Regions from separate parts of the Pseudomonas sp. R5-89-07 genome, predicted to be linked through region 1. Evidence: riboswitches for the same ligand, from Rfam matches in the RefSeq annotation. Region 1 holds a riboswitch; each other region holds the start of a gene.

Evidence for each region. A riboswitch is a leader RNA that binds a small molecule or an ion and turns the genes downstream of it on or off. The one in region 1 is predicted to bind cobalamin.
Region 2: linked by a shared signal. The riboswitch ahead of C4J94_RS18025 (ABC transporter substrate-binding protein) and the one ahead of cobW (cobalamin biosynthesis protein CobW) in region 1 are both predicted to bind cobalamin.
Region 3: linked by a shared signal. The riboswitch ahead of cobO (cob(I)yrinic acid a,c-diamide adenosyltransferase) and the one ahead of cobW (cobalamin biosynthesis protein CobW) in region 1 are both predicted to bind cobalamin.

Annotation. Positions count from the first base shown of each region.
Region 1 covers NZ_CP027727.1:2,728,634-2,736,292, reverse strand. Annotated here, with positions in the region: gene C4J94_RS12450 (ATP-binding protein) at 1-919, opposite strand, end outside; gene cobN (cobaltochelatase subunit CobN) at 919-4,680, opposite strand; gene cobW (cobalamin biosynthesis protein CobW) at 4,684-5,745, opposite strand; cobalamin riboswitch at 5,838-6,038, opposite strand; gene C4J94_RS12435 (M10 family metallopeptidase C-terminal domain-containing protein) at 6,085-7,512, opposite strand.
Region 2 covers NZ_CP027727.1:3,941,784-3,952,233, forward strand. Annotated here, with positions in the region: gene C4J94_RS18005 (aldehyde dehydrogenase family protein) at 1-1,158, shown strand, start outside; gene C4J94_RS18010 (protealysin inhibitor emfourin) at 1,244-1,546, opposite strand; gene C4J94_RS18015 (M4 family metallopeptidase) at 1,575-2,636, opposite strand; gene C4J94_RS18020 (DNA/RNA non-specific endonuclease) at 2,771-3,700, shown strand; cobalamin riboswitch at 3,738-3,932, shown strand; gene C4J94_RS18025 (ABC transporter substrate-binding protein) at 4,047-5,057, shown strand; gene C4J94_RS18030 (iron ABC transporter permease) at 5,054-6,058, shown strand; gene C4J94_RS18035 (ABC transporter ATP-binding protein) at 6,055-6,819, shown strand; gene C4J94_RS18040 (alpha/beta hydrolase) at 6,811-7,773, opposite strand; gene C4J94_RS18045 (TspO/MBR family protein) at 7,773-8,213, opposite strand; gene C4J94_RS18050 (nucleotidyltransferase family protein) at 9,770-10,342, opposite strand; gene C4J94_RS18055 (helix-turn-helix domain-containing protein) at 10,426-10,450, opposite strand, start outside.
Region 3 covers NZ_CP027727.1:4,251,186-4,261,635, forward strand. Annotated here, with positions in the region: gene cobT (nicotinate-nucleotide--dimethylbenzimidazole phosphoribosyltransferase) at 1-371, opposite strand, end outside; gene cobU (bifunctional adenosylcobinamide kinase/adenosylcobinamide-phosphate guanylyltransferase) at 368-889, opposite strand; gene C4J94_RS19345 (cobyric acid synthase) at 1,030-2,481, opposite strand; gene cobD (threonine-phosphate decarboxylase CobD) at 2,478-3,467, opposite strand; gene cbiB (adenosylcobinamide-phosphate synthase CbiB) at 3,460-4,368, opposite strand; gene bluB (5,6-dimethylbenzimidazole synthase) at 4,365-5,015, opposite strand; gene C4J94_RS19365 (cobyrinate a,c-diamide synthase) at 5,012-6,394, opposite strand; gene cobO (cob(I)yrinic acid a,c-diamide adenosyltransferase) at 6,391-7,002, opposite strand; cobalamin riboswitch at 7,081-7,316, opposite strand; gene C4J94_RS19375 (sorbosone dehydrogenase family protein) at 7,416-8,729, shown strand; gene C4J94_RS19380 (C40 family peptidase) at 8,864-9,403, opposite strand; gene C4J94_RS19385 (C40 family peptidase) at 9,548-10,177, opposite strand; gene hda (DnaA regulatory inactivator Hda) at 10,390-10,450, opposite strand, start outside.

The DNA of each region.
Region 1 (7,659 bases):
CCTGGCCGGGCGAGGTATCCGAGGGTTTGGGCGCCTGCCCCTGATCGGGCGCGCTGGTCGCAGGGGGCTGCTCCTGGCGGCGGTGACGCAGGGCAAATTCGGCGACCGCGTCGATATCTTCCTCGGCGATGGCGCTGGCACCGCGCCAGGCCGCATGGGCCCTGGCGCCGCGCAGCCACACCAGGTCGGCGCGCATGCCGTCCACGCCTGCGGCAAAGCAACGCTGGGTGATCTGCGCCAAGGCGGCGTCATCCAACTCGATACTGCCCAGCCGCGCACGGGCCTGGGTGCAGCGTTCGCGCAACGCCGCTTGGGGCTCGGCCCACTGCTGGCAAAAAGCGGCGGGGTTTGTGTCGAAGTCCAGGCGACGGCGGATGATCTGCCCGCGCTCGGTCGGCAACGTCTGCCCGCTCAGCGCCACGTTGAACCCAAAGCGGTCGAGCAACTGCGGACGCAACTCACCCTCCTCCGGGTTCATCGTGCCGATCAGCACAAACCGCGCCGAATGCCGATGGGAGATGCCGTCACGCTCGATCAGGTTGGTGCCGCTGGCGGCCACGTCCAGCAACAAATCGACCAGATGGTCGGGCAGCAGATTGACTTCATCAACATACAACACGCCGCCATCGGCCTTGGCCAGCACGCCAGGGGAAAACTGCGCGCGGCCCTCGCCGAGCGCGGCGTCCAGGTCCAGGGTGCCGACCAATCGCTCCTCGGTAGCGCCCAGGGGCAAGGTGACGAACTGCCCACTGGCGAGCAGGTCCGCCAGGCCACGGGCCAGGGTCGACTTGGCCATGCCACGCGGCCCTTCGATCAATACGCCGCCGATTCTGGGATCGATTGCGGTCAGGCACAGCGCCAGTTTCAGCTCGTCGGCACCGACCACAGCGGCCAGCGGGAAATGAGGAATATCGGTCATCAGCTGTCTTCTTCTATATCCAGCAACAGGTTTTCCAACGCTTCGCGGTAGGCACCCGGCTCTTGCCACATGCCGCGCTGCTGGGCTTCGAGCATGCGCTCGGTCATGTCGCGCAGGGCATCGGGGTTGTGCTGCTGCACAAAGGCGCGGGTGTCCGGGTCGAGCAGGTAGGCGTCGGCGAGCAAAGCGTACTGGTGATCATCGATCAGCGCGGTGGTGGCATCGAAAGCGAACAGGTTGTCCACGGTCGCGGCCATCTCAAACGCGCCTTTGTAGCCGTGACGCTTCACGCCTTCGATCCACTTCGGGTTGGCCGCACGGGAACGGATCACCCGATTGAGCTCTTCCTTCAAGGTGCGGATTTTCGGCAGGTCCGGCTGGCTGTGATCGCCATGGTAACTGGCGGCCTTGGCGCCGCTCAGGGTTTCCACGGCGGCGAGCATGCCGCCCTGGAATTGGTAGTAATCATTGGAGTCGAGCACATCGTGTTCGCGGTTGTCCTGGTTCTGCAGCACCGCCTGCACCTGGCTCAGCCGCTGGGCGAACTGCTCGCGGGCAGCGGTGCCTTCATCAGCGCCGCCATAGGCGTAGCCGCCCCAGTTCAGATAGACCTCGGCCAGGTCCTCGCGGCTTTGCCACAGGCGACCGTCAATCGCACCCTGCACGCCCGCGCCATAGGCTCCCGGCTTGGCCCCGAAAATACGCCAACCGGCTTGTTTCGCCGCGGCCTCTTCGTCCAGGCCCGATGCGCACAACGCTTCGCGCTCACTGCGCACCTTGGCGGCCAGCGGGTTCATGTCATCCGGCTCGTCCAACGCCGCCACTGCCTGCACCGCCGCATCGAACAGGCGGATCAGGTTGGCGAACGCATCGCGGAAGAAGCCGGACACGCGCAAGGTTACGTCTACGCGTGGACGATCCAGCAGGCTGATCGGCAGAATCTCGAAGTCATCCACGCGCTGGCTGCCCGTGGCCCACACCGGGCGCACGCCCATCAGCGCCATGGCCTGGGCGATATCGTCGCCCCCGGTGCGCATGGTGGCCGTGCCCCACACCGATAGGCCCAACTGGCGCAAGTGGTCGCCGTGGTCCTGCAGATGCCGCTCAAGTATCAGGTTGGCCGACTGGAAACCGATGCGCCAGGCGGTGGTGGTGGGCAGGTTACGCACGTCCACCGTGAAAAAGTTGCGCCCCGTGGGCAGCACATCCAGGCGACCGCGACTCGGCGCACCGCTGGGGCCGGCCGGCACAAAGCGCCCGCTCAAGGCATCCAGCAGGCCGTGCATTTCGGCCGGGCCGCAGGCATCCAGACGCGGCGCCACGACCATGCGCAGGCTTTCGACCACGGCCTTCACGTCCTCCCAGCCGGGTTCTTCCAACTGTTCCAGCGGCCCTTCCAGGGCCTGCTCGATCAAACGCGCCGCGTAGAGCTCCAGGCGCTCGCGGGTGTCCCCGGCGGTGCGCCACGACTGCGCATCGAGGTTGCGCAACACTTCGGGCCGACGCCCGGTCCACGGTTCGGCGAGCGCGCAGTCCAGGGGGTCGAAACCCAGCTCGAACGCCTTGGCCAATACCCGCAACAGGCTCGATTGCGCGCCACGGCCATCGCCACGGGGGATGCGCAGCAAGGCCAGCAAGGTGTCGATACGCAAGCGCCCCGCCGGCGACTCGCCAAAAATGTGCAGGCCGTCGCGGATTTGGGATTCCTTCAGGTCACACAGGTAAGTGTCCAGGCGCGGCAACCAGATGTCGGCATCGGCATCGCCGTCCAGCTCAAGCTCCTGGTCGATCTGCGTTTCGCGCACCAGTTTGAGAATGTCTTTCTGCAGTTCGAGCGCGCGGCGCGGGTCGAGCAATTGCGCTTCGTAGTATTCGTCGGCCAGCAGCTCCAGGTTGCGCAGCGGGCCATAGGTTTCGGCGCGGGTCAGGGGCGGCATCAAGTGGTCGATGATCACCGCCTGGGTGCGACGCTTGGCCTGGGCGCCCTCGCCCGGGTCGTTGACGATAAAGGGGTAGATATTCGGCAGCGGCCCGAGCAGCGCATCCGGCCAGCAGTTTTCCGACAGGCCCACGCCCTTGCCCGGCAGCCATTCGAGGTTGCCGTGCTTGCCCACGTGGATCAGCGCATGGGCGCCGTAGGTATGCCGCAGCCAGAAGTAGAACGCCAGATAGCCATGGGGCGGCACCAGGTCGGGGTCGTGATACACCGCACTCGGGTCGACCTGATAGCCGCGCGCAGGCTGGATACCGATGAAGGTCTCGCCCAGGCGCAGGCCGGCGATCATCAGGCGGCCGTCGCGGCACATGGGGTCCTGCTGCGGCGTGCCCCAACGCTCGAGCACCGCCTGGCGATTGGTTTCAGGCAGGCGCTGGAAGATGGCGTGATAGTCGTCCAGGCCCAGGCTCTGATGGCAGGGGCGCTGGTCGAGGCTGTCCAGGTCATTGGTGACGCCGCCCAGCAATGCGTGGATCAAGGCCGTGCCGCTGTCCGGCAAGGTGGCGGGCACGGGATACCCTTCAGCCTGCAACGCGCGCAGGATATTCAGCGCCGCCGCCGGCGTGTCCAGGCCCACGCCATTGCCGATACGGCCATCGCGGGTGGGGTAATTGGCCAGGATCAAGCCAACGCGTTTGTGCGCATTCGGCACCCGCGCCAGCTCGACCCAGCGGCGCGCCAGTTCGGCGACAAAATCCATGCGCTCGGGCACGGCGCGGTAGCACACTACGTCCGACTGGCTGCGCTCACTGCGCCAGGCCAGGTCCTTGAAGCTGATCGGCCGGCTGATGATGCGCCCGTCCAGTTCCGGCAAGGCAATGTGCATCGCCAGGTCGCGGGGGCCCAGGCCTTGTGCGCTGGCCTCCCAGCCGGGCTGGTTGTCTTGGGCGCAGATCGCCTGGATCACCGGGATGTTGCGGCGAAACGGGCGCAGATGCGGCGCTTCGGGGCTGGACTGGGCAAAGCCGGTGGTGTTGAGGATCACCGCTGCCTGCACTTGATCCAACAGGTCCTCGACCACCGTCAGGCAGCCTGGCTCCTTCAAACTGGCCACCGCTATCGGCAACGGGTTGAGGCCGGCCGCCTGCAAGCGCTGGCAGAATACGTCGATAAACCCGGTATTGGCCGCCTGCAAATGCGAGCGGTAGAACAGCACTGCCGCCACCGGGCAATCGGCGCGCCAATCGGCCTGCCAATCTGCAAGATGGGCGTTGGCGGTATGCGGGTGATAGATCGAGGTGCGCGGCAGACTTTGCGGCTCAGCCCAGGCATAGTCGCGCCCCAGATAGCCGCTGGCCAGGCAGCGATAGAAATCCAGCGCATTACCCAGGCCACCTTGGCGCAGGAACTGCCACAGCCGGTCACGCTCGGGCGCCGCCACGGTGCTCAAGCCGCTGAGTTCCGGGTCCGGGCGATCATCCCCAGGCACGAGGATGAGCGTCACGCCACGCTCGGCCAATGCCTGCAGGCGCTCGATGCCGTAGCGCCAGTAGCCGATGCCGCCATGCAGCGAAATCAGGATTACCTTGGCATGGCGCAGCACCTCGTCGACGTACAGGTCGACTGAAGCATGGTTCTGCACTTGCATCGGGTTGGCCAGGCGAAAACTGGGGTAATCCTCGGGCAACTGCCGCGCGGCCTCGGCAAGCAGCGCCAGGCTGGAGTCACCGCTGCACAGGACCACCAGCTCGGCCGGGGTTTGTCCAAGGTCGGCGATGTTGTCGTCCGCGACGAAGCCGCCGGGCTGGGTCCTGAGCAGGTGCATGAATCAGGCGCTGAGGGCGGCGCGCAGCTGCGCTTCAAGGCCTGCCGCGTCAAGCGCCTGGCCGATCAGCACCAGGCGCGTGGTGCGAGCCTCATCGGCGCCCCAGGCGCGGTCGAAATGCTTGTCGAAACGCGTGCCCACGCCCTGGATCAGCAGGCGCATCGGTTTGCCCGCAATGGCGGCGAAGCCTTTGATACGCAGGATGCCGTGCTGCACCACCAGTTGCGTCAGGGCGTCGAGCAGCAGGGCTTCGTCGGCTTGAGGCAGGTCGATGGAGATGGAGTCGAACGCGTCGTGGTCGTGATCGTCCTCCCCGTCGTGGTGGTGATCGTGATGGCTGTGGCGGGCGTCGATATGCTCCTCGGAGCCGGCGCCCAAACCGATCAGCACATCCAGTGGCACACGGCCGCTGCTGGCTTCGATGACTTTCACCGCGGGCGGCAACTCCTCGGCCACTTCCAGGCGCACGCGGGCCAGGTCTTCGGCGCTGATCAGGTCCGCCTTGTTGAGGATCACCAGGTCGGCGCTGGCCAGTTGGTCGGCGAACAGCTCGTGCAGCGGCGATTCATGGTCCAGGTTCGGGTCGAGCTTGCGCTGGGCGTCGACCTGGTCCGGGAACGCGGCGAAGGTGCCGGCGGCCACGGCCGGGCTGTCGACCACGGTAATCACCGCGTCGACGGTGCAAGCATTGCGGATTTCCGGCCATTGAAAGGCCTGGACCAGCGGCTTGGGCAGGGCCAGGCCCGAGGTTTCGATGAGGATGTGGTCAAGGTCGCCACGGCGGGCCACCAGTTCGCGCATCACCGGGAAAAACTCTTCCTGCACGGTGCAGCACAGGCAGCCGTTGGCCAACTCATACACGCGACCATTGGCTTCTTCTTCGGTACAGCCGATGGAGCACTGCTTGAGGATTTCACCGTCGATGCCCAGCTCGCCGAATTCATTGACGATCACCGCAATGCGACGGCCCTGGGCGTTGTCGAGCATATGGCGCAGCAACGTGGTTTTGCCCGAGCCGAGGAAACCGGTAACGATGGTGACAGGGAGTTTGGCCAGTGTTTTCATCGGATGCCCTTTGGGGCGGGCATACGGGACGATAGGCCCTGCGACGGCGCGCAGCAGCAGGTTTCGTCACCGGATCACCCCGCCCGGTTGAATTGAAAAAACGTTTGCGAGGCAGGTCTCCTGGCTTGGGGCTTGCGGGTCTTGCGACCGGCGCTGGCTGCGCCTTCCCGCCGTATCGGCAGTGGCGTGGCAGTCAGTTGAACCCTTCACAGTTGCGGGGGCAGCCGCGGCTTGAACCGCGTTCCCTTCTTAGCTTCGACCTGGGCCGAAGAACCTCGAGCGAGCAAGGCTACGCAGTGCATGGCCGGCGGTCAATGTCCCATCCCTGGGATGAAGGCGTCACGTGAAGTGATAGCTGACAGGCACATCGCCAATTATGTCGCCAAAGCCTATCGGCCCGCGGCTTTCGAGGAAAAAATCAATCTCGCCATTGCCGGTCAGGTCGAGTACTACCCATGACTCGTCCTTTTGCGGGTCGTAGCCCACGCCCACCTCGCCTGCGCGCCCAGTGAACTGGTTGATGAATATCAGCGAGCGGATGTCATGTTTGCGCAGCAACGGGGAAATATCGATTTTGTCCTGGCCACTGACAAAATCCATCAGTTGGTCCGGGGCGTATAACGTCGCGTCAGCGGCATCGTCATATACGAACGTATCGCTGCCCGCGCCACCTCGCATGTGGTCCGCACCGGCGCCGCCTTTGAGGCGGTTGTCGGCGTCATTTCCGATCAGTACGTCATGGCCTGAACCACCGATGGCATTTTCCAGGGTGACGCCGTTGGCGATGGAAACGTTGCCCTTCAGCCCTCCGACGTCGGAAAAGGATCCGGCGCGCAGGTTGATCACCTGGTTTTGATGATATCCGGAGAAGTCCAACGTATCGTTGCCGCCACCATCCCAGACGCAGAATACGGCGCCGTCGCGAGACGAATTCAAGGACAGATCGTCTCGCTGGGTATTGGAATTGAACCCGTAGGTGGTGTCGGTGTTACGGGTCTGGTGGTTGGCGCCATAGACCCGCTGAGACCAGGCGATATCGGCCATCAATGGCGAGGAGGCATATTGCCCCTTGAAGTCCTGATGAGTATGGCTCTCGTCAAAATAGCTCATGACCGAATAAGCCCGACTGTCTTGTGCATAAGTGGCATGCTCGGGGTAGGTGACAGGCCCACGAGTCGTATCATAATCACCTGTATGTGCGGCCCCCAGGGTGTGCCCGATCTCGTGAGTGAGCGTGTGCCGACCGAAGCCGTTGACCGTCGGCACGCGGTTATCCGCATAGCTAGGGTTTACACGTACCCGCCCTTGACGATGTGAGAACAGCCCATCCGCGACTGCCGGCGTCTTGTCATTGACAAACCGTAACCGGCCTTCGGACTCAACGGCCTCCTCTTCGAAAGTGACCCTCGCAACATCCGCCCAAGCCTGCATTGAGCGGCGTGCCTGGTCTTTTTGTGTTTCATTGAACTTGCTTTCATTTCTTGCGATTTCATTAAACGTATAAGAGAGCCGCACCTTGTGATCGCCATTATGGTCCTCCAACCGGCGCCCCCGACGATCAATCTGGCGAGCCATATCGGCCAGCGACCAAGAGGGCTTGTGAAAGCTTGCGCGGGCATGGGGATCGTCGACACGCAGGGTTTCGTCCAAATGTGCCGGGGCGTTGACGCCTGGCGATTGTTGCTGGGAACCGGACACTGTTTGCAATTGATTAACAGGGTCATAAACATGACTCGAATTAAAAGCGGCGCGAGATACATTGGCCATTAACAAACCCTTATAAACTGAATGACACTTCAATGTTCAAGAGCCCAGCTTCCAACACCAAACCATTAAAATAAAGCGCGGCAGCTGCACAAACCAATTGAAGATATTACCCACTGACTGCTCATGCCCAATCAACTCAACATGCGC
Region 2 (10,450 bases), 1.2 Mb from region 1:
GAAATGGGCAAACCGATTGCCCAGGCCCGCGCCGAAATCGAAAAATGCGCCCAGCTCAGCGAGTGGTACGCAGAGCACGGCCCGGCCATGCTCGCGCCGGAGCCGACGCTGGTGGACAACGGCAGCGCCCAGATCGAATACCGCCCGCTGGGCCCGATCCTTGCCGTGATGCCGTGGAACTTCCCGGTCTGGCAAGTGCTGCGCGGCGCCATACCGACCCTGCTCGCCGGCAACACCTACGTGCTTAAACATGCGCCGAACGTGATGGGCAGCGCCTATCTGATTCAACAGGCGTTCCAAAAGGCCGGCTTCGCTGAAGGCCTGTTCGAGGTGATCAACGTCACCACCGAGGGCGTGTCCAGCGCCATCGCCGACCCACGCATCGCCGCCGTCACCCTCACCGGCAGCGTGCGCGCCGGCATTGCCATCGGCTCCCAGGCCGGTGCAGCCTTGAAGAAATGCGTGCTGGAACTGGGCGGCTCCGATCCGTTCATCGTGCTCAACGACGCCGACCTCGATGCTGCCGTACAAGCCGCACTGATCGGCCGCTTCCAGAACAGCGGCCAAGTCTGCGCTGCTGCCAAACGCTTGATCATCGAAGCCGGTGTGGTCGAAGCCTTTACCGCCAAGTTCCTCGAAGCCAGCCGCAACCTGGTGATGGGCGACCCGACCTCGGCTGCCACCTACATCGGCCCCATGGCGCGCTTCGACCTGCGCGATGAGCTGCACGGCCAGGTCCAGGCCACTCTCGAAGAAGGCGCGACCCTGTTATTGGGCGGCAACAAAGTGGCTGGCGCAGGCAACTATTACGAGCCCACCGTACTGGCAGACGTCACCGACCAGATGACTTCGTTCAGACAGGAACTGTTCGGCCCCGTCGCGTCCATCATCACCGCCCGCGACGCCGACCATGCGGTGGCATTGGCCAACGACAGCGAATTCGGCCTGACCGCCAGTATCTTCACCGCCGACCCGGCGAAAGCGCGGGACATCGCCAACCAACTGGAAACCGGTGGGATATTCGTCAACGCGTTCAGCGTCTCCGACCCTCGGGTGGCGTTTGGTGGCATTAAGAAAAGCGGGTTCGGACGCGAACTGTCGCACTTCGGCGTGCGCGAATTCTGCAATGCGCAGACGGTGTGGTTCGACCGTAAATAAACAGCCCTGGCGTCAACACACATCAAATGTGGGAGAGGGCTTGCCCCCTCCCACATTTGGATCCAGACAGCCCTGAAGGGCCGTATCAACAGCGGATATGCCGGCGCACGCACTGCACCAGCCCATCCAACGCCTGCGGCTTCACCGGCGCCAGGACGCACACCGTGTGTTCACGCTCGCCTTCGGTCACGGTGAGCGTGTAATGCACCTGGCCCGGATTGCCGGAGGGCTGGGTACTTTGCGGCAACTGGAAAAACTTCGATTCCTCGACCAACTGCCGAAGCTCTTGCTGATCCTGCTCGGGCAGTGCATCAAGCTCCACGCTGCGAGGCTGGGCCAGGCCCGGAAAGAACGCCGGGCCGCCGTTTTCCTTGATCGAGATTCGCATCGCTGTTCCTCACCGCCCTGGCGGATTGTCAGACGTTGATACCCACCGCTTTCCAACCTTCCTTCACGGCCTTCTGCTCATCCTTGTTCGCGCCATACAGACGCCCGGCAACATCGTACGTGATACGTGCAAAACGCAGAAACCCCGAGTTCGGCCGCAACCTGGCATCGCGCAACGCGTCATACCAGATGCGCCCCGCGCGCTCCCAGGCAAAGCCGCCGATCCGGGTGGCGACTTGATAGAACGCATGGTTGGGAATGCCGGAGTTGATATGCACGCCGCCATTGTCGTCATAGGTCTGCACAAAGTCATCCATGTGCCCCGGCTGAGGGTCCTTGCCCAGCAACTTGTCGTCAAACGCGGTGCCGGGCGCCTTCATCGAGCGCAGCGCGGTGCCTTTGATCTTTTTCGTAAACAGCCCCTTGCCGATCAGCCAGTCGGCGTCTTCAGCTTTCTGCTGCAATGCATATTGCTTGATCAATGAGCCGAACACGTCCGACAGCGATTCGTTCAACGCACCGGACTGGTTGAAGTACATCAGCTTGGCTTCATCCTCGGTGACCCCGTGGGCCAGTTCATGGCCTATCACGTCGAGCGCTACGGTGAAACGGTTGAACAGCTGCTGGTCGCCATCGCCAAAGACCATCTGGGTCGAATTCCAGAACGCATTGTTGTAGTCCTGGCCGAAGTGCACGGTGGCATCCAGGGCCATGCCGGCATCGTCGATGGAATTGCGGTCGAAGACCTGGTCGAAAAAGTCGAAGGTCGCGCCCAGGCCGTCATAGGCCTCGTCCACCGCAGCATCACCGCTGGCCGGTTGCCCTTCGCCGCGGATCAGCTTGCCCGGCAGGCTGTCGGTGTTTTCGGCGCTGTAGATCGAGCGCTGTTTCTCGGCGCCGGCCGCTAGCGCCATGCGCGCCGGGCCTTTGGCGGGTACGGCGACCATGCGCAACGAGCGGAACGTGCTGTCCTTGGCGCGCGTGCGCAGCGCGACCTCCCGTTGCGCTTTATCGCCGTGGCGCGCGATCTGGTCGAGCATGTACGGCGGGATCAGGCAGAAAATCGGATTACGCGGTTGGCGAACACACATAAGCTGGCTCCTTTTTGGCGTGTGGTGAACGGCCGGTTAACGAGTTCAGGATAGACCCGAGTCTGCCGCCTGGGCCAAATTGTCATGAAATCATGTTGCAGTCGTGTTTATCCGATACCCATGAGGAATACCCAATGCCCACACGCAACGTCAAAATCGACCTGGCCTACCGCCCAAGGCTGGCTGACCTTCGGCCCTTGATCACGCCCACGCGCTCCCTGCTGGAAGCCAGGGCCACGGCGCCACGCGTCACCGCAGCCAAGGACCTGCAAGACCGCCGCGGCTACGCCGAGGATTTTCTCGGCAGCTTCGGGGTGCCCTGGCCCACGCTGGACCCGGCCCAGGCAAGCGACGCCCAGCCCGGGCGCCTGGACTACACGCACTTTTCCATCAGCATGTCGCGCTCCCGACGGCTGGCCCTGTGTGTCGGCGTCAACATCGACGGCGCAAAACACGTGGATATCGTGCGCAGCAACGACACTTGGGCCTACGATGGTCGCCTGCCCATCGACGCCCAGGTGGGCGAAGACCTTTACGCCGGCAATGGCCTCGACCGTGGCCACCTGGTGCGGCGCCAGGACCCCAACTGGGGCGACGACGCGAACACCGCCAATGGCGACACGTTCCACTTCACCAACTGCTCGCCGCAGATGAGCGGCTTCAACCAGAAGACCTGGCTGGAACTGGAAGACTACATTCTCGACAACAACCAGCGCTGGAAAGCCCGCGCCAGCGTATTTACCGGCCCGGTGTTCGCCGACGACGACCGCCTGTACCGTGGCGTGAAAATCCCCAAGGCGTTCTGGAAAGTCGTGGCCTACCTCAGCGACGACGGCAAACCCTCGGCCAGCGCCTACATGATCGACCAGAGCCGCGAACTGGGCCAACTGGACCTGGTGTTCGGCCCGCTCAGGACCTACCAGCGCAGCGTGATCCAGATCGAACAGTTGACCGGCATCCACTTCGGCAACCTCGCCGACTACGACGGCTTCAGCAACGAAGAGCGCGCCACGGGAACGCGCATCGAAGCGCTGATCCGCGAGCCTGGGGATATCCGCCTGTGACCGGTGTCACTTCGACCTCCCTCTCAAGGGCCGAATCAACTACCATAGCGCCGCCGGTTCCCCCACGGGACTAATAGGGAATTCGAAACGCCGCCCGCGACGTCAATCGAAACTGCCCCCGCAACTGTAGGTGCCGAGCCTGCTCCCCACTGCCACTGGACATTGTCCGGGAAGGCCGGAGCATGGCGACGACGCATCAGTCAGGAGACCTGCCGGCCCAGTGACTGACTAACCGGCGGGGTGTCCGGGAAGGCCATCCTTGCCCTGCCCGGCCGGCAGCGCTCGTGGGTGTTTTTCCGTACCGTACCTCCCCTGCTTCACCTACGGTTCAAACGGAGATTGCCCCATGCTGCCACGCATTACGGCCCTGATCATCGGCCTGGGTTGCTGTGCCCTGGCCCAAGCGGCGCCTACCCACTTCCCGCTGACGCTGGAAAACTGCGGCAACCCCATCACGTTTCAGCAAGCGCCAGCGCGCAGCGTGACCATTGGCCAGGCCGCCACCGAGATGCTGTATGCGTTGGGCGTAGGCGATAAAGTGGTCGGCACCTCGCTGTGGTTCAACGATGTTTTGCCGCAGTACAAGGCGCAGAACGACAACGTCGAGCGCCTGGCCAATAACGAACCGAGCTTCGAAGCGGTGATCGCCAAGCGCCCGCAACTGGTGGCCGCCGAGCTGGAATGGGTGGTCGGCCCCCAAGGCGTAGTGGGCACCCGCGAACAGTTTCACGAGCTGAACATCCCCACTTACCTGCTACCTTCGGACTGCGAAGCCAAGGACAATCGGGTGGGCGCCGACGGCACGCGACTGGAAGCGTTCCGTATCGAGACTATCTACAAGAGCCTCAGCCAACTGGCCGAGATCTTCGACGTGCAAGCTCGCGGCCAGCAGCTTACCGACCAACTCAAGGCGCGCCTGGCCACATCCATTGCCACCGCGCAGCGCAAAGGTTTGAAGCAGGCCAGCGCACTGGTGTGGTTTTCCAGCGCAGAAATGGCCAGCGACCCGTACGTGGCGGGCCACAAAGGCGTTCCCGAACTCATGCTGCAAACCCTCGGTCTGCGCAACGTGGTGCAGTCCGATGAAGAATGGCCTGCCGTCGGCTGGGAAACCATCGCCAAGGCCAACCCCACCTTTCTGGTGATCGCGCGCATGGACCGCCGCCGCTATCCCGCCGACGACCATGAAAAGAAACTGGCCTTCCTGCGCAGCGATCCGGTGACCCGCAACATGGACGCGGTAAAGCACAACCGCATCATCATCCTCGATGCCCTGGCGCTGCAGGCCAGCCTGCGCACCTTCGATGGCCTTGAACAACTGTCTGCCGCCATCGACGGCTACGACCTGCCGCAATGATACGGACCCTGCTCGCCCTCACGCTGCTGTTGGTCGCCCTGCTTGCCGGTGTGGCCATCGGCGAAACCGCCATCTCGCCGCAGGTGGTGCTGCAGGTGCTCGCCAACAAACTCTGGGCGGCCGGCTACGCACTCGACCCCATCGATGAAGGCGTGGTGTGGAACTACCGCCTGACCCGCGCCCTGGTCGCCGGCGCCTGTGGTGCGGGCCTGGCGACCTGTGGGGTGATCCTGCAATCATTGCTGCGCAACCCGTTGGCCGACCCTTACCTGCTGGGCATCAGCGCCGGCGCTTCGACCGGTGCGGTGCTGATTGCGTTGATCGGCGTGGGCGGCGGTTTGATTTCGTTGTCGGCCGGCGCATTCGTCGGTGCCATGGCCGCGTTCGCGCTGGTGATTCTGTTGGCGCGGGCCAGCGGCTCGTCCAGCGGCACCGGGCAGATCATCCTCGCCGGCATCGCCGGCTCGCAGCTGTTCAATGCGCTCACCGCGTTCCTGATCACCAAATCCGCCAGCTCCGAACAGGCGCGCGGCATCATGTTCTGGCTGTTGGGCAACCTCAGCGGCGTGCGTTGGCCATCGGTGTGGCTGGCGGTGCCGGTGGCGCTCGCGGGGCTGGTGGTGTGTTTGTGGCATCGGCGTGCACTGGATGCGTTTACCTTCGGCACCGATTCGGCGGCCTCCCTCGGCATCCCGGTGCGGCGCGTGCAGTTTGTCCTGGTGGGCTGCGCGGCGGTGGTGACGGCGGTGATGGTGTCGATTGTCGGCTCTATCGGGTTTGTCGGGCTGGTGATCCCCCATGCCGCACGCTTGATACTCGGCACCGCGCACTCGCGTTTGTTGCCCGCCAGCGCCCTGGGCGGCGCGTTGTTTCTGATCGCCGCCGATGTGCTGTCGCGCACCCTGATCAAAGGCCAGGTGATTCCAGTGGGCGTGGTCACCGCACTGGTGGGTGCGCCAGTATTTGCGCTGATCCTGATTGGCCGGAGAAACGCGCGATGAATGTATTGAGTTGCAGCGGGCTGGGCTTCAGGGTGCGTGAGGCGCAGCTGTTGCGCGACATTAACCTGCAGGTCGCGTCGGGTGAAACCCTGGGCATCGTCGGCCCGAATGGGTCGGGCAAGTCGACCTTGCTCAAGTTGCTCGCGGGGTTGCGTACACCGGCCAACGGCGAGGTACGCCTGGGCGATCAGCGTTTAGGCGACTTGTCCCGCCGCACTATCGCGCAGCAAATGGCCGTGGTGGAGCAACAGGCCGATACCGACGACGCCATCCGCGTGTTCGATGCCGTTGCCCTGGGCCGTACGCCATGGCTGTCGGCGCTGAGCCCATGGTCGAGCGAAGATGACGCCATCGTACGCCAGGCCCTGCACGACGTGGACGCCACCCACCTGAGCCACCGCGCCTGGCGCAGCCTCTCCGGCGGCGAACGCCAGCGCGTGCATATCGCCCGCGCATTGGCGCAGCGGCCGCAGATTCTGCTGCTGGACGAGCCGACCAACCACTTGGATATCCAGCACCAACTGACGATTCTCAAAGGCGTGCAAGCGCTACCGGTTACCACTCTGATTGCCTTGCACGATCTCAACCAGGCGCTGACCTGTGATCGCCTGGCCGTGCTGGATCGTGGGCGATTGGTGGCGCTGGGCACGCCACTGCAGGTACTGACACCGGAGCGGTTACAAGAGACATTCGGCGTGCAGGGGCATTACCTGACAGATCCATTCGACGGTGCGCAGATTCTGCGCCTGCGTTCAACCTGAGCCCGAAGGCGTCGAAGGTTGCGAGAGCGCACCAGGGTGTTGCAGACGCGCCGTTATCCACCCACGGCTGTACACCAATACGCGGTCTGCCATCGCCACGGGAAAATGAATGAACCCATGAGCCGATTCGGGCAACAGATGCGCTTCAACGTTTGCCCAGCGCTCGGCGATCAGCAGCGTGTCGTCCTTGAGCGGGTCAAGCTCGCCTACGAACATCAGCGCCGGTGGCATGCCTGCAAAGTCCCCATACAAGGGTGATAACGGCGGCTGGCGACGCTCTTCATCGGTGATCCCCGGTGTGAGCAAGCGCAGCGCCGTTACCATGCCCGGACCATCCAGCAACAGGGTCTGCGGCCCGGCAGTGCGCACGCTCGGCGTCCCGGTCAGGTCATAAACGCCGTAGTACAACACCGCGCCACTGACGCGCTTGAGCAACGGCGGCCACTGCTTGAGCGCCAGCAACGTCGCCGCCGCCAGGTGCCCACCGGCCGACTCACCGACAAAAACCACCGGCAAATCGGCAAACTCGGGGCAGTCCTCCAGGAGCCAGCGCGCGGCAGCCAGGCAGTCTTCCAGCAGCCCTTCCACCGGCGTGTTGACGGCCAGCCGATAGTCCACCGACACCACCGCCACGTCGCACGCGCGTACCATGCCCAGGTTGAGGTCGTCATTCATCTGCGCATTGCCGATCACCCAGCCGCCGCCGTGGATGTCCAGCACCACGCCTTTGGGCGTACCGGCCGGCCGCAGGATGCGCACCGGCACGGAGCCGACCAGCCGGCGCTCCACCACCGGCGCCTTCTTGAACCGTTGGCCCGTGCGCAGCAGCGCCTGGATCAGCCGCGGCGTGACGCGGTTGCGCACCTTGAAGCGGGGCATCCACGCCAGCGTTTGATTGAAGCGGCGCATCTGCGCCAGCTCGGGCTCGCTGGCGGGCCAGTGTTGGTAAGCCATCAGCGATTGTTACGCAGGATCGAGAAATTCAACGCCGCCGCCACACACAGCCAGGCCAGGTACGGGAACAGGATCAAGCCGGTGATCAGGTCCAAACGCACCGCGAGCACCACCATCGCCGCCACGGTCAGCCACAGCAGCACAATGATCACCATCCCCGCGAGCAAGCGATGCGCGCCGAAGAACACCGGCGTCCACAGCGTATTCAACGCAATCTGCGCCGCCCACAGTGCCAACACCGTTTCACTGCCGGGGATCAGGCTCAAGCGGTAACCGGCCCAGGCCAACAGCAGATAGATGATCGTCCACGCCACCGGGAACAACCAATTGGGCGGAGTGAAGCCGGGCTTGACCAGGGATTCGTACCAGGCGCCGGGTTTGAAAATCACACCAGTACTGGCGGCGGCGGCGCAGGCGAGCAGGAAAATGAAGAAGGTCATGATCGGTCCTTGAGGTCGAGTGGGTGGAAAGCAACGCTCTGCTTTCAATGACTCAAACTAGCGCAGATAAATTCAATGTACGCCCCAAAAATGACAGGCAGGCCGTCGCTTCCCCACGTCATGAAGCCAAAACCACTGCGGCGCCCATAGGGGACTGGCTGTGTCAGCGGGATCGTGATTTTTCAGGGCCATCGAGACGAGCGCAGATCTGAACAGCAACACCGTTCAACTGTGGGAGCTGTCGAGCCCCGGCGAGGCTGCGATGGCGGCGGTACAGTCAACATCTTCATTGCCTGACCCACCGCTTTCGCAGCCTCGCTAAAGCTCGACAGCTCCCACAGGAATTGGCTGTGTCAGCGCGAATCTCGGTTCGCAGGGCCATCAAGACGAGCGCAGATCCAAACAGCAACACCGTTCAAATGTGGGAGCTGTCGAGCCCCGCCGAGGCTGCGATGGCGGCGATACAGTCAACATCTTCATTGCCTGACCCACCGCTTTCGCAGCCTCGCTAAAGCTCGACAGCTCCCACAGGGGATCGGCGGTGTCAGCGCGAATCTCGGTTCGCAGGGCCATCAAGACGAGCGCAGATCCGAACAGCAACGCCGCTCAAATGTAGGAGCTGTCGAGCCCCGGCGAGGCTGCGATGGCGGCGGTACAGTCAACATCTTCATTGCCTGACCCACCGCTTTCGCAGCCTCGCTAAAGCTCGACAGCTCCCACAGGAATTGGCTGTGTCAGCGCGAATCTCGGTTCGCAGGGCCATCAAGACGAGCGCAGATCCGAACAGCAACGCCGCTCAAATGTAGGAGCTGTCGAGCCCCGGCGAGGCTGCGATGGCGGCGGCACAGTCAACATCTTCATTGCCTGACACACCGCTTTCGCAGCCTCGCTAAAGCTCGACAGCTCCCACAGGAATTGGCTGTGTCAGCGCGAATCTCGGTTCGCAGGGCCATCAAGACGAGCGCAGATCCGAACAGCAACGCCGCTCAAATGTAGGAGCTGTCGAGCCCCGGCGAGGCTGCGATGGCGGCGGCACAGTCAACATCTTCATTGCCTGACACACCGCTTTCGCAGCCTCGCTAAAGCTCGACAGCTCCCACAGGGGATCGGCGGTGTCAGCGGGATCTTGGTTTACAGAGCCATCGAGGCGAGCGCAGGTCTCACCCGCAACGCACTCAAATGTAGGAGCTGTCGAGCCCCGGCGAGGCTGCGATGGCGGCGGTACAGTCAACATCTTCATTGCCTGACCCACCGCTTTCGCAGCCTCGCTAAAGCTCGACAGCTCCCACAGGGGATCGGCGGTGTCAGCGGGATCTCGGTTTACAGAGCCATCGAGGCGAGCGCAGGTCTCACCCGCAACGCACTCAAATATAGGAGCTGTCGAGCCCCGGCGAGGCTGCGATGGCGGCGGCACGGTCAACATCTTCATTGCCTGACACACCGCTTTCGCAGCCTCGCCGGGGCTCGACAGCTCCCACAGGGGATCGGCGGTGTCGGCGGGATCTCGGTTTGCAGGGCCATCGTGACAGGCCCAGCTCTAGACAGCCCTCGGCGGGTTATTCGGCTGTTCCCGGTTGCACAATCCTGAGCCAACGCCAGCGTGCCTGATAACTGCGGGCCTTGTGCAAAAACAGCTCCGGCTCCGCATGCTCAGGATTAATGCGCAGCACGCCCTGCTCCACGTCTGCCAACCCGTACGGCGCATACACCTCCCCCGTGGCAATGTCCAAGGCGATGCACGTGCCCGCTACCAGATAACGGTCCACCCCTTGCCTGGCCGAATGCAACTGAGGGTATGGCCGGCCAAACCGCTGTCCATACCAGAGGTGAACCCGAGCCTGGTTCTTGACCTCCACGTTGACGCCCAGGTCCTGGAACAATTGCTCGGCCCTACGAATCACCGCATCCTCAGCCTCGTAGGACAAATCCTTGTCGAAGTAAAAAACGTCGTAGTCCTTCACCCCTTCATCAACCGGGCGATTCGCCTGATGATTCCACACCGCCTGAAACAGACAGCCCGCCGTGAGCAGGCACTGCTCTACCCCGAGCGAAGGCAAGCGTGCGGTAATCTCAGCGTTGATAGGGTTGGTCATGGCCAGTTCGAGTAAGGCGTCGACGGTCAAGGTCATGGGAATTCCTGGGGATCAGCTCTAAGCGCCTCGACTCTACCGCAGATCAGCCGCGGCGAAACTGAAGTTCATTCCGACTCGCCTCAACCCCAGTGCTTGACGACCCGC
Region 3 (10,450 bases), 1.5 Mb from region 1:
CCGGGCAGGTCCAGGGAGGGCGTCACCGTGCCCAGGTCGACCACTTCCAACTGCGCGTCCAGTTGCCGGGCCAATACGCTGATGGCCGCACCGCCGCTGACAAAGTTGTGCAGCATCTGCCCGGTCACGGCCTGGGGAAACGCCGACACGCCTTCGGCGACCACACCATGGTCGCCGGCAAAAATCGCGATCCACAGCTGCTCCATCGACGGCTTGACCTGTCCCTGTAAACCGGCCAGTTGCACCGCCAGCGCTTCCAGCTGGCCGAGCGAACCGGCCGGCTTGGTCAACTGCTGCTGACGTGCCAGCGCCTGCTCTTGCGCAGCGGCGTCAATAGCCTTGCAGGGGTTGAGCCACCAGGAATCCGTCATAACGCAGTACCTTTCAAAGTCAGGGGCAGGCCGGCGACCGTCAGCACCACACGCTGACACCGCTCGGCCAAGGCTTGATGCAGCCAACCGGCTTCATCCACATAACGGCGAGTCAATTCGCCCAGCGGCACGACACCGAGTCCGGTCTCGTTGCTGACAAAAATGATCTGCCCCGGCAATGCCGCCAGGGTTTCCAGCAATTGTTCGCGCTCGAAGGCAAGACGCTCGGGGTCTTCCAGCATCAGCAGGTTGGTCAGCCACAGGGTCAGGCAGTCCACCAGCAGGCAACGCTCGGCGGCGGCGTTTTCGCGCAACACCCGCGCCAGCTCGATGGGCTCTTCGATCAGGCCCCAGTGCTCGGGACGACGCTCTCGGTGCAGGGCAACGCGCTGGTTCATCTCACCGTCCAGCGGCTGGCTGGTGGCGATATACATCACCGGCAGCCCGCTGTTGCCGGCGAGTTTTTCAGCGAGGCGACTTTTGCCCGAACGAGCGCCGCCAAGAATCAATTGATGCATGAGCCACTACCTTTTTCATTCAGCCGAAAGCGTGCGCCTGGGACCGTCCATTGTGGGAGGGGCTTCAGACATTGATGCATCGGCTGATACGCCGTCATCGGGGGCAATCCCCCTCCCACATTTGTATCGTTTACAGGCCGTCAGATCCCGCACAAACGACGCAACAAGTCCGTGTCCAGATGGTTTTCCACCAGGTCCGCCAGGCGCTCGATATCGCGCTCACGCAGGGCGTGATAATCGACCTCCTGCACATCCTGCAAACCCGCCCAGCGCAGCAAGGCACTGCACGCTGCCGGTGTTTCGAACAGCCCGTGCAGGTAGGTGCCCAGGATCTGCCCGTCGGCACTCTGCGCCCCATCACTGCGCCCATCATCGAGCAGCACGGCAGCCTTCGACAGCGCTTGGCCGGTTGTCACCCCCGCATGAATCTCATACCCGCTGACCTCGGCATCCTCCAGCAACAAGCGCCCGCGCACATTACGCAACTGCTTCTCTTGCTCGAGCGTCGTACTGAATGCCAGCAACCCCAAGCCGTCGCTGGAGCCGACAGGTCCTTCCAGCCCGAGCGGGTCATGCACCTGCTCACCGAGCATCTGCAAGCCGCCACAAATTCCCAACACTTTGCCGCCATAGCGCAAATGCCGCGCCACGGCGCTATCCCAGCCATTGGCGCGCAGGTAGGACAGATCACTGCGCACGCTTTTCGAGCCCGGCAGGATGATCAGGTCGGCGGCAGGAATCGGCTGACCCGGCCCGACGAACTGCAGATCCACCTGCGGGTGCAGGCGCAGCGGGTCGAAATCCGTGTGATTGCTGATGCGCGGCAGCACCGGCACCACCACCTTGAGCACCTGGGCGGCCTTGTCGATCTGACGCTGGTCGATGCCGTCTTCGGCCTCCAGGTGCAGGTCCATCACATAGGGCAATACGCCCACCACCGGCTTGCCGGTGCGCGCTTGCAACCAGTCCAGCCCCGGTTGCAGCAGCGCAATATCGCCGCGAAAACGGTTGATGATAAAACCCTGCACCCGCGCCTGTTCGCTGGGGGACAACAATTCCAGCGTGCCCACCAGATGGGCGAACACCCCGCCGCGATTGATATCGGCGATCAACAGCACCGGGCAGTCCACCGCTTCGGCAAAACCCATATTGGCGATGTCGTTGGCGCGCAGGTTGATTTCGGCCGGCGAGCCCGCGCCTTCGACCATGACCACTCCATAGGCCTGGCTCAAACGCGTATGGGAAGCCAGCACCGCCTGCATGGCGATGGCTTTGTAATCGTGATAGGCGACCGCGTTCATGCTGGTCACGGCGCGGCCATGGATGATCACCTGAGAGCCGGTGTCACTGTTGGGCTTGAGCAACACCGGATTCATGTCGGTGTGCGGCGCCAGGTTGGCGGCCTGTGCCTGCACCGCCTGGGCCCGGCCGATCTCGCCGCCTTCGGCGGTGACCGCGCTGTTGAGCGCCATGTTCTGCGGCTTGAACGGCGCCACCGCGACGCCCTGGCGCACCAGCCAGCGACACAGCGCGGTTACCAGCGTGCTTTTGCCGGCGTCGGAGGTGGTGCCCTGCACCATCAGCGTACTCATGTGGCTTCCTTGTAAGCGGCCAGCGCCGTTTCCAGACGCTGCCAGTCGGCCTCGCTGTCGGGCAGCCCGAAACGCACGCTGCTGTCATGCACGAACAGGCGCAGCAATATGCCGCGCTGGGCCATGAATTCATGCAGGCGTTGGGCGTGCGGCGTGATCAACCATTGGAACAAGGCGCAGCCACCCTGGGGTTGAAAGCCCTGGCGCTCAAGCAGGTCGAACAGGCGCTGGCCGGCCTCGATGCACCGCGTGCGCTGGCGGGTGTGCCCGGCGCTATCGCGCAGGCATTGCTGGCCGATTACCCGTGTCGGCCCGCTGACCGCCCATGGCCCGACCTGGTCGGCGAGCAATTTGAGCAGCTTGCGTTCGGCCAGCACAAAGCCCAGGCGCACGCCGGCCAGGCCGAAGAACTTGCCGAACGAGCGCAACACGATCAAGCCGATCTGATGAGTGTGGCTGGCCAGGCTCAGGTGCGGGGTGACGTCCATGAAGGCTTCGTCCACCACAAGCCAGCCGCCACGCTGGGCCAGCCGCGCGTGCCAGTCAAGCAGGCGCTCCGGGGCCAGGCTCAAGCCGGTGGGGTTGTTGGGGTTGACCACCACCAGCACGTCGAGGCCGTCGAGAAAGAAGTCGACTTCCTGCTCCTGTACTTCGCGCACCACATAACCGGCGCGACGCCAGGCTTCGGCGTGTTCGGCGTAGCACGGCGACAGCACCCCGACCTTGCCGGAACGGCGCAGCCGCGGCAGTAACTGGATGGCGGACTGAGAACCTGGCACCGGCAACACCTGAGCGGCGCCATAGTAGTCGGCGGCCGCTTTTTCCAGGCCATCATCGGCTTCGGGCAAGCGGGCCCAGGCGCGCAAGGGAATCTCAGGGATCGGCCATGGCCAGGGCGCCAGGCCACTGGACAAATCCAGCCAATCGGCTTCGGCGATCCCGTATTCAATTGCCGCCTTGCGCAAGCGTCCACCGTGTTCAAGCATAAAATTGCGCCCCCGCGCACAGGATCAGCAGCCACAGCCAGACGCCGCGTTGCACCAGTTGCCAGCCTCGGTCGATGGCGTCAGCGTCGGCCGGCGGACCTTCGCCCAGCGGTGGACGCTGGTGCAGCTCGCCGTGATAAATCGCCGCGCCGCCCAGTTCGACGCCCAACGCACCGGCGCCAGCGGCCATTACCGGGCCAGCGTTGGGGCTGTCCCAGGTCGGGCCCTGGCTGCGCCAGCATTTGAGCGCCAGGCGCGTCTTGCCCAGCAACGCGTAGGTCAAAGCCACCAGGCGCGCAGGAATATAATTGAGCCCATCGTCGATCTTCGCCGCCGCCCAGCCGAAGCGTTCAAAGCGCTCGTTGCGATAGCCCCACATGGCGTCAAGGGTGTTGCTCAGGCGATAGAGCACCACCCCCGGCACGCCAGCGACCACGAACCAGAACAACGCGGCGAACACGGCGTCGCTGCCGTTTTCCAGCACTGACTCGGTGGCGGCGCGGGCCACTTCGGTGCGGTCCAGCTCGCTGGTCTGGCGGCTGACCAGATAACTCACGCGCTTGCGCGCTTCGTCCAGATCATCACTGCGCAAGGCTTGGGCGACCGGGATCACATGCTCTCCCAGGCTGCGCATGCCCAAGGCGCAGTACAACGCCAGGATCTCCAGCACCCAGCCGATGTAAGGGGCCCAGGACAATGCGGTCGCCAGCAGGGTCAGCGGCACCACCGCGATAAACCACGCGGTCACGCCATGGCTGCGCCAGCCACGGCCGCCGGTATTGAAACGCTGCTCGATGCGCCCGGCAAAATTGCCGAACGCCACCAGCGGATGCCAGCGCCTGGGTTCGCCCAGCAGCGCATCCAGCGCGACTGCGGCGACACACAGCAAGGCCACACTCATTGACTCACTCCCCACAGGTTTTCATACAGCATGTCGCTCAATGGCCGAGGTTCGGTCCAGCCTTCAAGCTGCAACATCGGTGCCGGATAGAACTCGGCGACCGGCCCCAGGCACAGCACCGCCAGGGGCTTGGCGCCGGCCGGCAACCCCAGCAGGTCGGCCAGGGCCTGGGGCTCGAACAATGAGACCCAGCCCATGCCCAACCCCTCGACGCGGGCTGCCAGCCACAGGTTCTGGATCGCACAGGACAAGGAAGCCATGTCCATTTCCGGCAAGGTGCGACGACCGAAGATATGCCGCTCGCGGTCGTCCATCAGGGCTGCCACCAGCACTTCGGCGCAGTCGTGGATGCCTTCGACCTTGAGCTTCATGAACTCATCGGAGCGTTCGCCCAGGGCTTGGGCAGTGCGAATGCGCTCTTGCTCCACCAGTTGTTGAATCTGGCCCCTTAACTGGCGGTCACTGATGCGGATAAAGCGCCACGGCTGCATCAAGCCGACACTGGGCGCCTGGTGGGCGGCCTGGAGCAGGCGCTGCAATAATTCAGGCGCGACGGTGCCGCCGCTGAAGTGGCGCATGTCGCGGCGTTCGGCGATGGCGCGGTAGACGGCGTCGCGGTCGGCCTGGGGGAAGGCGTTGTCGGTCATGGCGTCATCGGGGGCAAGCCCCCTCCCACAGGGGAATGCATTCCAAGGGTGGGAGGGGGCTTGCCCCCGATGACGGTGTCGGGGCCCGGCGCAAACAGTGCAGCTACCGCAACCGGACTGGACGGAAAGTAAAAGTGCACGTAGGAAGCGGTCATTCGCCCTTGCCGATAAACCGCCTCGGCGCCGCGTCCGCCATTGGGGCTCAGGCCACGGGCGATCGGCTGGCATTCGGTGCTGGTGAGGGAATGGTGGTAGGTATGCCCGCGCAACGTACCCTCGGGCAGCTCAACACTTTGCAGCGCCAGCGCCGCCAGTTTCTTTTGCATCACCGCATCGCCCTGCAACAGGCCCAGCAGTTCGGCGCGGTTGCCGTCGACATCAGTGAGCGAGTCCAGCAGATACAGCATGCCGCCACATTCGGCGAGCAAGGGCTTGCCGGCCGCATGGTGAGCGCGGATGGCGTCGAGCATCGGTGTGTTTTCCGACAGCGCCAGGTGATGCAGCTCCGGGTAACCGCCAGGCAAATAGAGGCTGTCGGCTTCAGGCAATGCGCCGTCATGGATCGGCGAAAAGAAACTCAACTCGGCACCCATCGCGCGCAACAGGTCAAGACTGGCACCGTAGGTGAATGCAAAGGCTTCGTCACGGGCCACAGCAATGCGTACCCCGGCGAGCAACGGCTCGGCGACGATCACTTGCGGCGCGGCAAACGTCACCGGCGGCGGCAAGGCAACTTCGCAACTGCTGCCCAACGCCTCGGCGGCGGCGTCCAGACGCACGTCGAGGTCATTCAGTTCGCTGGCCTGCACCAGGCCCAAGTGACGGCTGGGCAATTCGATGCCGGTTTCACGCGAAAGCGCGCCGTACCAGCGCAAGCCTTCGGTCAGGCTGCCTTCGAGCAACTGCGCGTGGCGCAAGGTACCGACACGGTTGGCGAGCACGCCGGCGAATGGCAAGTCCGGCTGGTAGCGCGCCAGCCCCAGCGCGAGCGCGCCAAAGGTTTGCGCCATGGCCGTGCCGTCGATCACCCCCAGCACCGGCACACCGAAGTGGCGCGCCAGGTCGGCGCTGGACGGCGTGCCGTCGAACAGGCCCATCACGCCCTCGATCAGAATCAGGTCGGCCTCCCCCGCCGCTTCCCACAACAAACGTCGACTTTCCTGCTCGCCGACCATCCACATGTCCAATTGATACACCGGCGCACCGCTGGCGCGTTCGTGAATCATCGGGTCGAGGAAGTCCGGCCCGCATTTGAATACGCGCACCTTGCGCCCCAGGTTACGGTGCAGGCGCGCCAACGCGGCGGTGACGGTGGTTTTGCCCTGGCCGGACGCCGGTGCGGCGATCAATACGGCCGGGCAATGACGGGGCTGATTCAAAGTTCGACGCCTTTCTGAGCCTTGATACCGGCCTGGAACGCGTGCTTGAGCATGCCCATTTCAGTGACGGTATCGCCCATTTCGATCAGCTCGGGCTTGGCGCCACGGCCGGTGACCACCACGTGCTGCATCGGCGGCCGCGCTTGCAGGTCACTGAGCACCTGGTCCAGATCGAGGTAGCCGTGCTTGAGGGCGATGTTCAATTCGTCCAGCACCACCAGGCCAATGGCAGGGTCATTGAGCATCGCCCGGGATACCGCCCAGGCCGCTTCGGCGGCGGCGATATCGCGCTGGCGATCCTGGGTTTCCCAGGTGAAGCCTTCGCCCATCACGTGGAAGCGAACCTGCTCGGGGAAACGTCGGAAAAACAACTCTTCCCCCGTACTGTGGCGGCCCTTGATGAACTGCACCACGCCGCACTGCATGCCATGCCCCATGGCCCTGGCCAACATGCCGAAGGCCGAGCTGCTTTTGCCCTTGCCATTGCCGGTCAGCACCAGCAGCAAACCGCACTCATTGGGCGAATTGGCGATGCGTTCGTCAATCACGGCTTTTTTGCGCAGCATGCGCGCCAGGTGGCGCTCGTCGCGGTCGGGGGTATCGGTCATGGCAGCTCTCCGTTGGGGCTGGACAAAAACGGCGGGCAGGAAAAAAGAAAAACAGACAGCCAAGCATCGCCCACCGTGATGCTGTTGAATGTTTCAGGCCGGTCTCCGGGCTCATGAGTGGCGCTAAGGCCGGCGCTGCGCCTTCCCATATCGTGTGGATACAGTGGCAGAAGGCAGCGTCTTGACTCATTTACCGTTGCGGGGGCAGCGCCGGAATTGCGGCGGCACTGTGTACAAGTGCGCTCACTCACCGGCTTCCCTGTTTCACTCTGTTGACGCATACGCCACAGAGCACCTGGAACAAGCCGCGAAGGTTAGTGGGTTGGGGGTGGAGCGTCAATTAAAGCTGGCCCTGTACTTGAACCATCAAGGTGATGTGCTTCTCTACCCTTACAGGTATTCAGGAGAACACCATGCACAAAACCAGACTCGCCCTACTGATCATGCTGGCCGGCACGCTCGCCGCCTGCGGAGAAAGCTCGACCCTGCAGGTGGTCGACGGCACCGGGCCCTCGCCCACGCTGCCGGAACCGAACAAGACGCTGATCCCCACCGTGAATATCGCACCGGCGGTCGGCTGGCCGGACGGCGCCAGGCCAACGGCCGCTGGCGGCACCCAAGTGGCTGCGTTCGCCGAGGGTCTGGACCATCCGCGCTGGCTCTATGTATTGCCCAACGGCGATATCCTGGTGGCCGAGACCAACGCACCGCCCAAGCCGGATGACAGCAAGGGCGTGCGCGGCTGGGTGATGGAGAAGGTCATGGGCCGCGCGGGGGCCGGTGTGCCGAGCCCGAACCGCATCACCCTGCTGCGCGACGCCGACCACGACGGCGTCGCCGAAACGCGCACGGTGTTCCTGGAAAACCTCAACTCGCCGTTCGGCATGGCCCTGGTCGGCAACGACCTGTACGTGGCGGATTCGGACAAGCTGCTGCGCTTCCCTTACCAGCCTGGCGAAACCGCGATCAAGGTGGCAGGCACCAAGGTCGTCGATTTACCAGGTGGCAGCCTCAACCATCACTGGACCAAAAACGTGATCGCCAGCCGCGATGGCAGCAAGCTGTATGTCAGCGTCGGCTCCAACAGCAACGTCGGCGAGAACGGCCTTAAAGCCGAAGAAGGCCGGGCGGCGATCTGGGAAGTCGACCGCGCCACGGGCCAGCATCGTATTTTCGCCTCTGGCCTGCGCAACCCCAATGGCATGGCGTGGGAACCGCAGAGCGGCAAATTGTGGACGGCGGTAAACGAGCGCGATGAAATTGGCAGCGACCTGGTGCCGGACTACATCACCTCGGTCAAGGATGGCGCATTCTACGGCTGGCCTTTCAGCTACTACGGGCAACATGTGGATGTGCGCGTCAACCCGCAGAACGCGGAGCTGGTCGCCAAGGCCATTGCGCCGGATTATGCGGTGGGCCCTCATACCGCCTCACTGGGGCTGACATTCGCCCAGGGCAACAAACTCCCGGCGCAGTTCAGCAACGGCGCGTTCATCGGTCAGCATGGTTCGTGGAATCGCAAGCCGCACAGTGGCTACAAAGTGATCTTCGTGCCGTTCGAGGGTGGACAGCCTAAAGGTCTGCCTGTGGATGTGCTGACCGGGTTCCTCGACAAGGATGAGAACGCCATGGGCCGGCCGGTGGGCGTGGTGATCGATCAGCAAGGCGCTTTGCTGGTGGCTGATGATGTGGGGAATAAGGTGTGGCGGGTGTCTGCTGCCAAGTAGACCCTCTCATGCACACCACAAAGCAATGTGGGAGGGGGCTTGCCCCCGATAGCAGTGTGTCGGCCACTGGAGATAGTGACTGATACACCGCCATCGGGGGCAAGCCCCCTCCCACATTTGGTTTGGTGTTTTGTTCAGGGATTTCGCGCCAGGTTTGCCGGCAACACCCGCTTGGCGCTCAGGTAGGCATTCTGCCAATACGCCTTTGACAGGGTATCCAGCTTCACCGTACCGCCGGTCTGCGGAGCGTGCACAAAACGGCCTTCGCCCACGTAGATGCCCGCGTGGCTGACCTGCGAACCGCCACCGGTGGCAAAGAACAACAGGTCACCGGTTTGCAGGTTTTGTTCGCTCACGTCCTGGGCGCGCATCACGATCAGCTCGCGGGTGGTACGTGGCAAGGAGATACCCGCCGCATCGCGGTAGACAAAGCCAATCAGGCCGCTGCAATCAAACCCAGAGTCCGGTGTATTGCCGCCCCAACGATAAGGCGTGCCCACCAGGCCCAGCGCGCGGAACAGTACGTCTTCGGCGGCGGGCGAGAAATTCTGGGTGGAATAATTGAACACCGGCTTAGGCTTGGCTGCGACGGGCGCGGGCGGCGGTGGACGGCTTGCGCAGGCGCTGAGGAGCGCGGCGCAAACAAGCAGAATGAGGCGGGCCGAGGTCGACATGGGCAGAACAATCCTGATCTGGATGCGGCTTTCGCTGCCGAACGCTGAAAACCAGAACGCGCAAGCAAAGCTCGCGCGAACGGATTACAACAATATCCAGGGATTCTAGCGCTTACACGTCAAACTTCAAGTATCACTTTAACTTTACTTACTGGCGGTAACCGTCGACGGGGCCATGGCGAGTGCGCGCTTGGCTTCGATGAAGGTTTTGCTCCAGTAGCTGTCGCCCAGATTATCGACCCGCACACCACCACTGCGACGGCTGCTGGAGTGGATAAACTGGTTATCGCCCAGGTAGATACCGGCGTGGCTGACACGACCGCGACCGGCCGTACTAAAGAAAAGCAGATCACCGGGCTTGAGGTTGTTGCGCGCGACCAACGGTGCTTTCACGTTGATCATTTCGCGGGTGGAGCGCGGCAGATTCATGCCAGCTTCTTCACGAAACAGGTAGCCGATAAAACCGCTGCAGTCGAAACCGGCTTCGGAAGTACCGCCGAAACGGTAACGGGTACCGATCAGGGACATGCCGCGTTCGAGAATGCTGTCGGCCAGAACAGGCAGCTGATAAGGCTTGCTGCCGGAGAAATCGGCCAATTCTTTTTCGGTTGCCAGCTCTTCTTCATAAACAGAAGCAGACTGTGCAGCGACGAATTTAGCCTGATTTTGAACCTGTGGTTTTTGCTGTTCTGCCACCTGCTGAGGGTGGGAGGCGCAACCAAACAACAGGGTAACGAGTGCGAGAGGCACGAGGGGTGCGAAGCGATTTAGCATGGGCACGACCGTGGCTGATGTGTAAAGAAGGCGAGACTATGCCCTCTATCACATCGATTTGCAAATTCAATCGAGTTCTTTGTGACTTCTCGTTTGGACTATGCCATCTAAGCCCTTAATCCCTGATACGCGCCTTTTGCGTGGCCAAAACGGTCAAAACGCAGGTTTTCTGGCGCCTGGAATTTGCCGAGGCCTTGAAATACAAGGGCTGGCTACCAGCCGAGGGTTTCCTTGAGGAAGGGAATGGTGAGCTTGCGCTGGGCCTGCAACGAG